Regions from separate parts of the Nonomuraea sp. NPDC049725 genome, predicted to be linked through region 2. Evidence: riboswitches for the same ligand, from Rfam matches in the RefSeq annotation. Region 2 holds a riboswitch; the other holds the start of a gene.

Region 1 (3,201 bases), on a different contig from region 2:
CGACAGCACCAGCGCGCAGCGCGGCGACAGCACCGGGCCCTCCTTGGCCACCAGGTTCATGCCGTCGCGGATCGGGTTGACCAGCAGCACGTCGGCCATCCTGTAGGCGGCCAGGGAGCGCGGGTAGTCGTCGTTGACGTTGAGGATCAGCGGGTCCCAGTCCTCGGTGGCGTAGGCGTCCTCGATCTCCTGCGCGCAGCGCTGCACCGAGGCGGTGTACTCGCGGTATTCGGGCAGGTCGTGGCGGCTCGGGTAGGCGAACGCCAGGTGCACCACCCGGCCGTGCCACTCCGGATGCGCGTCCAGGAACTCGCGGTAGGCGAGCAGGCCGCGCACGATGTTCTTCGACAGCTCCGTGCGGTCGATGCGGACGATCAGCTTGCGGTCGCCGACCTGCTCGCGCAGCGCGGCCATGTGCGACTCGACGTCGGGCTCCCCGGCCCGCGCCCACAGCGCCTTGCCGTCGACGCCCAGCCCGTGGACGCCGATCCGGGTGACGCGCCCCTCGTGCGTGACCGTACGGGCCGCGCCGTCGACCTCGGCGCCGAGCAGGGCCGCGCAGCAGTCCATGAACGCCTCCGCCCACCGCCCGGTGAGGAACCCGGCGTGATCGGCGCCCAGGATGCCCTCCAGGACCTCGCGGGCCACCTCGTCGGGCAGCAGCGAGAAGTATTCGGGCGGCGCCCACGGCGTGTGGCTGAAGTGGGCGATGCGCAGGTCGGGCCGCTCGGCCCGGAGCATCGCCGGGGTCAGCGTCAGGTGGTAGTCCTGCACCATCACCCGCGCCCCGTGGCCCGCCTCCTCGGCCAGCGCCAGCGCGAACGCGCCGTTGTAGTCGCGGTAGGACTCCCAGTCGCGCTGGAACCTGGTGCCGAACACCGGCGCGTTGGGGATGTCGTAGAGCAGATGGTTGACGAACCAGAGCGTCGAGTTGGCGATCGAGTTGTAGGCGCGGTGGAAGGTGGCCGGCGCGATGTCGAGCATCCGCAGCGCCCCGGTGTCGTAGCCCGCCTGGTCGAGCCGGCCGCCGGGGGCCTGCCGCACCGCGCTGCGGTCGCCGTCGGACAGCGCCGCGCATACCCACAGCACGCCCGCGTCCCGGGCGACTCCGGACAAGCCGGACACCAGGCCGCCGCCGCCGCGTCTCATCGTCAGCTCGCCGTCGTCGGAGACGGTGAACGAGACCGGGCCTCTGTTGGAGGCGAGCAGGACGCTGTTCATCGACGCTCCCAGGAGTTACGACGAGGAGATGTCACGGAGGTGTCTCCCGACCTTAGGATCCCAGCTATGGCGCTAGATGAGGCAACCGAAGAACTCGCCCGCTCGGCCGCCGTAGGAGATCATCGCGCACTCGGCGAGCTCCTGCGCCGGATCGAGCCGGACGTGCTGCGGCACTGCGCCCGCATCCTGCCCTACCACCAGGACGCGGAGGAGGCGGCCCAGGACACCCTGCTGGCCGTCGCCCGCAACATCGGGCGGTTCGAGGGGCGCGCCAGGTTCAGCACGTGGCTGCACATCGTGACCGCCAACTGCGCGCGGACCACCTACCGGTCGCTGAAGCGCAGGGCGGCGGAGCAGAGCTCCGACGAGCTGCCCATGCAGAAGCCCGACGTGCGGCGGGTCAGCGTGATCGCCGGGTCGCGGCTCGACCTGCTCGACGCGATGGAGGCGCTGGAGGCCGACAAGCCCGACCTCGCGCAGGCCCTGGTGCTGCGCGACATCGTCCAGCTCGACTACAGCGAGGTGGCCGAGCAGCTCAACATCCCGCTCGGCACGGCCAAGTCGCGCATCCACCAGGCCCGCAAATACGTGCAGGCGGCGCTCGGCGAGGACTATCGGTGAGACCGGTTGTCTCGCGGAGTGAGACGACTGGTCAGTTCACGGCTCGGATTGGGTAGAGTCCGAGTCAGCAACTCCAACTGAATATTGCTCATCCAGAGGGGTGGAGGGACCGGCCCTGCGAAGCCCCGGCAACCCTCCCGGCTTGTGACTCGCGACCTGCGAGGCCGACCGGGACAGGGTGCCAATTCCGGTCCGTGGTCAGGGTGGCCGCGGACGAAGATGAGGGAAGGCCTCGCTTCATGTCGCTCGACTTCGGTCCCGCCGTCGCTCTCTCCTGCCGCGAGTGCGGCACCCGCTACCCCCTGGGCCCCAGCTTCGCCTGCCTGGAGTGTTTCGGGCCGCTCGAGGCGGCCTACTCCTTCGGGAACGTGACCCGCGCCGACATCGAGTCGGGCCCGGCCAACATCTGGCGCTACCGCTCGCTGCTGCCGGTGCCGGTCGACGTCGCGTCCAAGCCCAACATGAACCCCGGCTGGACCAAGCTCGTCAAGGCGGGCAACCTGGGCCGGGCGCTGGGCATCAAGTCCCTGTACGTCAAGGACGACTCGGGCAACCCCACCCACTCCTTCAAGGACCGGGTGGTGGCCATCGCCGTCGAGGCGGCCCGCAACTTCGGCTTCCACACGCTGTCGTGCTCCTCCACCGGCAACCTGGCCGGCGCGGTGACGGCCGCCGCCGCCAGGGCCGGCCTGGAGGCCTGCGTCTTCATCCCCGCCGACCTGGAGCAGGCGAAGATCGCCATGGCCCGGGTGTTCGGCGGCAAGCTGATCGGCATCGACGGCACCTACGACGAGGTCAACCGGTTCTGCTCGGAGCTCATCGGCGACCCGCTGGGCGACAAGTGGGGATTCGTCAACGTCAACCTGCGGCCCTACTACGCCGAGGGCTCCAAGACGCTCGCCTACGAGATCGCCGAGCAGCTCGGCTGGAAGCTGCCCGAGCAGATCGTCATCCCGATCGCCTCCGGCTCCCAGCTCACCAAGATCGACAAGGGCTTCAAGGAGCTCATCCAGCTCGGCCTGGTCGAGGACAGCCCGTACAAGGTGTTCGGGGCGCAGGCGCTCGGCTGCTCGCCGGTCTCGGCCGCCTACAAGGCCGGCCACGACGTCGTCCAGCCGGTCAAGCCCGACACCATCGCCAAGTCGCTGGCCATCGGCAACCCCGCCGACGGCCCCTACGTGCTCGACATCGCGCGCCGCACCGGCGGGGCGGTGGAGGACGTCACGGACGCCGAGATCGTCGCCGCGATCAAACTGCTGGCCTCGACCGAGGGCATCTTCGCCGAGACGGCCGGCGGTGTGACCGTCGGGGTGCTGAAGAAGCTCGTCGAGACCGGCCAGCTCGACCCCGAGGCCGAAA
Region 2 (3,201 bases):
CCGTCGGCAGCAGCGAGCGGTCGGCGCGCAGCCGCGCCAGCTCGCCCGGGTTGCGGAACAGCGACCACCAGCCGTTGCCCGTCACGTTCACCGTGGCCTCGTGACCGGCGTTGAGCAGCAGCACGCAGGTGCCGACCAGCTCGTCCTCGGTCAGCTCGTCGATCGCCGCGAGCGCGCTGATCAGGTCGTCGCCGGGCCGCTCCTTGCGCCCGCGGGCCAGCTCCTTCAGATACGCCGCGAACTCCGACGCCGCCCTGACCGCGGTGTGCTGCGCCTGCTCCGACGGGTTCAGCTCGTACATCCCGCAGATGTCGGCCGACCAGGGGCGCAGCAGGTGGCGGTCGGCGTCGGGGATGCCGAGCATCTCGGCGATCACCGTCACCGGCAGCGGCTCGGCGACCTCGGCGATCAGGTCACCGCCGCCCCGCTCCACGTACGCGTCGACCAGGCCCTCGGCGATCGCCCGCACCCGGGGGCGCAGCGACTCGACCATGCGGGGCGTGAACGCCTTGGAGACCAGGCGGCGCAGCCGGGTGTGCACCGGCGGCTCCACGTCGAGCATGCCGGCGCGGATCACCCGCCAGAACGGCTCCTGGAACTCCGGCTCGGGCTCCTTGCCGAACTCCTCGTGCGTCGCCACGTGCAGGTACGACCTGCCCAGGCGGCGATCCCTGAGCAGGGCGTTCACGTCGGCGTGCCGGGCGACCAGCCACTGGCCGGTCGGCTCGAAGAAGCTCACCGGCGCCTCGCGCCTCAGGTCGGCGTAGACGCCGTACGGGTGAGCGACGAAATCCGGATTCCACGGGTCAAAGCGCACTATTCAATACTAGAAGCTTTCGCCCGCCTGCTCCTCACCCGGATGTTGAGCAGCTCCACGATGACCGAGAACGCCATCGCGAAGTAGATGTAGCCCTTCGGGATGTGCTGGTCCAGCCCCTCGGCGATGAGCACCACGCCGATCAGCACCAGGAACGCCAGCGCCAGCATCTTGATGCTCGGATGCGTGTCGACGAACCGGCTGATCGGCCCGGAGGCGAACAGCATCACCAGCACCGCCACGACCACCGCCGCGATCATCACGCCGAGCTCGTCCACCATGCCGACCGCGGTGATCACCGAGTCGAGCGAGAACACCACGTCCAGCACCATGATCTGCACGATCACCGAGGCGAACGACGCCGCGACGGCCTTCTTGCCGTCCTTCTCGCCCACGTCCATCGTGTGGCCGATCTCGGTGACGCTCTTGGCGAGCAGGAACAGCCCGCCCAGCAGCAGGATCAGGTCCCGTCCCGATATCTCCTGCCCCAGCACCTCGAACAGCGGCTCCGTGAGCCGCACCACCCACGACAGGGCCAGCAGCAGGAGCAGCCGGCTGATCAGAGCCGCCGCCAGGCCGAGCACCCGCGCCCTGTCCCGCTGCTCCGGCGGCAGCTTCCCTGCCAGGATGGAAATGAAGATGATGTTGTCGATGCCCAGCACGATCTCCAGGGCCACAAGGGTGAAGAACCCTATCCAGATCTGGGGATCTGCCACCCAGTCCAACATCGATTACCTCCTGCTATCGGGGGATGTCCGAGGAAGCAACGAGTCAACGGGCCGATAAGTTCGCGGTTGCGTTTTACGGGTGGGTGTCGGTTATAGTGCCGACGTAGGTCATGAGTGCCAGCGCCAAGCCCCGGCTCGCTGGCCGGCAACCCTCGCGTCCGCGGCGGGGTGCCCCGGGTGAAGACCTGGTCCGTCACGAGGTGTGGCGGGCAAGCGCGGGCTCACTGGCTGCTCCAGGGGTCCGATGACCCCGAGGAGGTTCGCCGTGTCCACCCTGACGATCTTCAACGCCGCCCGCCCCACCGCCGCCGAGAAGCCGGCCCCCGTCCAGCAGGCCCGCGCCATCCCCGCCGTCGTCGGCGCCGACCTGGAAGTGCCGGTCAAGGGCGGCAAGCTCGTCGGCTACGCCAACCTCGACTACGCGGCCAGCGCCCCCTGTCTGGAGCCGGTCAGCGCCGCCGTCGCCGCCGCGCTCCCGGCCTACTCCAGCGTCCACCGCGGCGCGGGCTACGCCTCCCAGCTCACCACCGCCCGCTACGAGCAGGCCCGCCACACCGTACGGGCCTTCGTCGGCGCCCGCACCGACGACGCCGTCATCTTCACCCGCAACACCACCGACGCCACGAACCTGCTGGCCGGCTGCCTGCCGGAGGGCACCACCGTGGTCGTCTTCGACACCGAGCACCACGCCTCGCTGCTGCCCTGGCCGGACGCCGTGCGGCTGGCCCCGCCCGCCTTCCCCGGCGAGGCCGTGCGCGCCGCCGACGACGCGCTGGCCGCGATCGACGGGCCCAAGCTGCTCGTCGTCACCGCCGCCTCCAACGTCACCGGCGAGCTGTGGCCCATCGCCGCGCTGGCCCACATCGCGCACCGGCACGGCGCCCGCATCCTCGTCGACGCCGCCCAGCTCGTGCCGCACCGGCCGGTCAACCTGACCGCGCTCGACCTCGACTACGTGGCCTTCTCCGGCCACAAGCTGTACGCGCCGTTCGGCGCCGGGGTGCTGGTCGGCCGGCGCGACTGGCTGTCGGCGGGCACGCCGTACCTGAAGGGCGGCGGCGCGGTGCGCTCGGTCGGGGAGAGCACCGAGTGGCACGACGACGCCGAGCCCCGGCACGAGGCCGGGACCCCGAACGTGCTCGGCGCGATCGCGCTGGCCGCCGCCTGCGACGCCCTCACCGCCACCGGCTGGACGCCGCTGCTGCGCGAGGAGGAGCGGCTGATCGCCCGGCTGCGCGCCGGCCTCGCCGGCATCGAGGGCGTACGGGAGCTGTCGCTGTGGGGGCCGGAGCACCCGCGCGTGGGCATCGTGTCGTTCACCGTCGACGGCTACAGCGCGCGCGAGGTCGCCGAGGCGCTGTCGAGCGAGTACGGCATCGGCGTGCGGGACGGGAAGTTCTGCGCCCACCCGTTCGTCCGGCACCTGCTCGGCACCGCCGACGGCGGCTGCGAGGACGACACGGCCTCGGCGGTGCGCGCCTCCATCGGCATCGGCACCACCCAGGAGCACGTCGACCGGCTGGTCGGCGCGCTGCGTGACCTGGTCAGCCGCTAGGTCTCAGCGGTTCGGCGGCTTCGGGCGCGTCGGCTGGTCGTTCACCACCGCGTCCACGTCGCGCATGTCCTCCTCGCTCAGCCCGCCCGGCCGGTGCTCGG

What was found. A riboswitch is a leader RNA that binds a small molecule or an ion and turns the genes downstream of it on or off. The one in region 2 is predicted to bind S-adenosylmethionine.
Region 1: another riboswitch for S-adenosylmethionine. It lies ahead of thrC (threonine synthase); the one in region 2 lies ahead of AB0J53_RS11660 (aminotransferase class V-fold PLP-dependent enzyme).

What each region holds. Positions count from the first base shown of each region.
Region 1 is NZ_JBFANJ010000018.1:28,163-31,363, forward strand. It holds gene AB0J53_RS35915 (trehalose-6-phosphate synthase) at 1-1,221, opposite strand, end outside; gene AB0J53_RS35920 (RNA polymerase sigma factor) at 1,288-1,842, shown strand; SAM riboswitch class I at 1,928-2,068, shown strand; gene thrC (threonine synthase) at 2,082-3,201, shown strand, end outside.
Region 2 is NZ_JBFANJ010000004.1:104,166-107,366, reverse strand. It holds gene AB0J53_RS11670 (cytochrome P450) at 1-817, opposite strand, end outside; gene AB0J53_RS11665 (TerC family protein) at 817-1,545, opposite strand; SAM riboswitch class IV at 1,652-1,767, shown strand; gene AB0J53_RS11660 (aminotransferase class V-fold PLP-dependent enzyme) at 1,811-3,100, shown strand; gene AB0J53_RS11655 (DoxX family protein) at 3,104-3,201, opposite strand, start outside.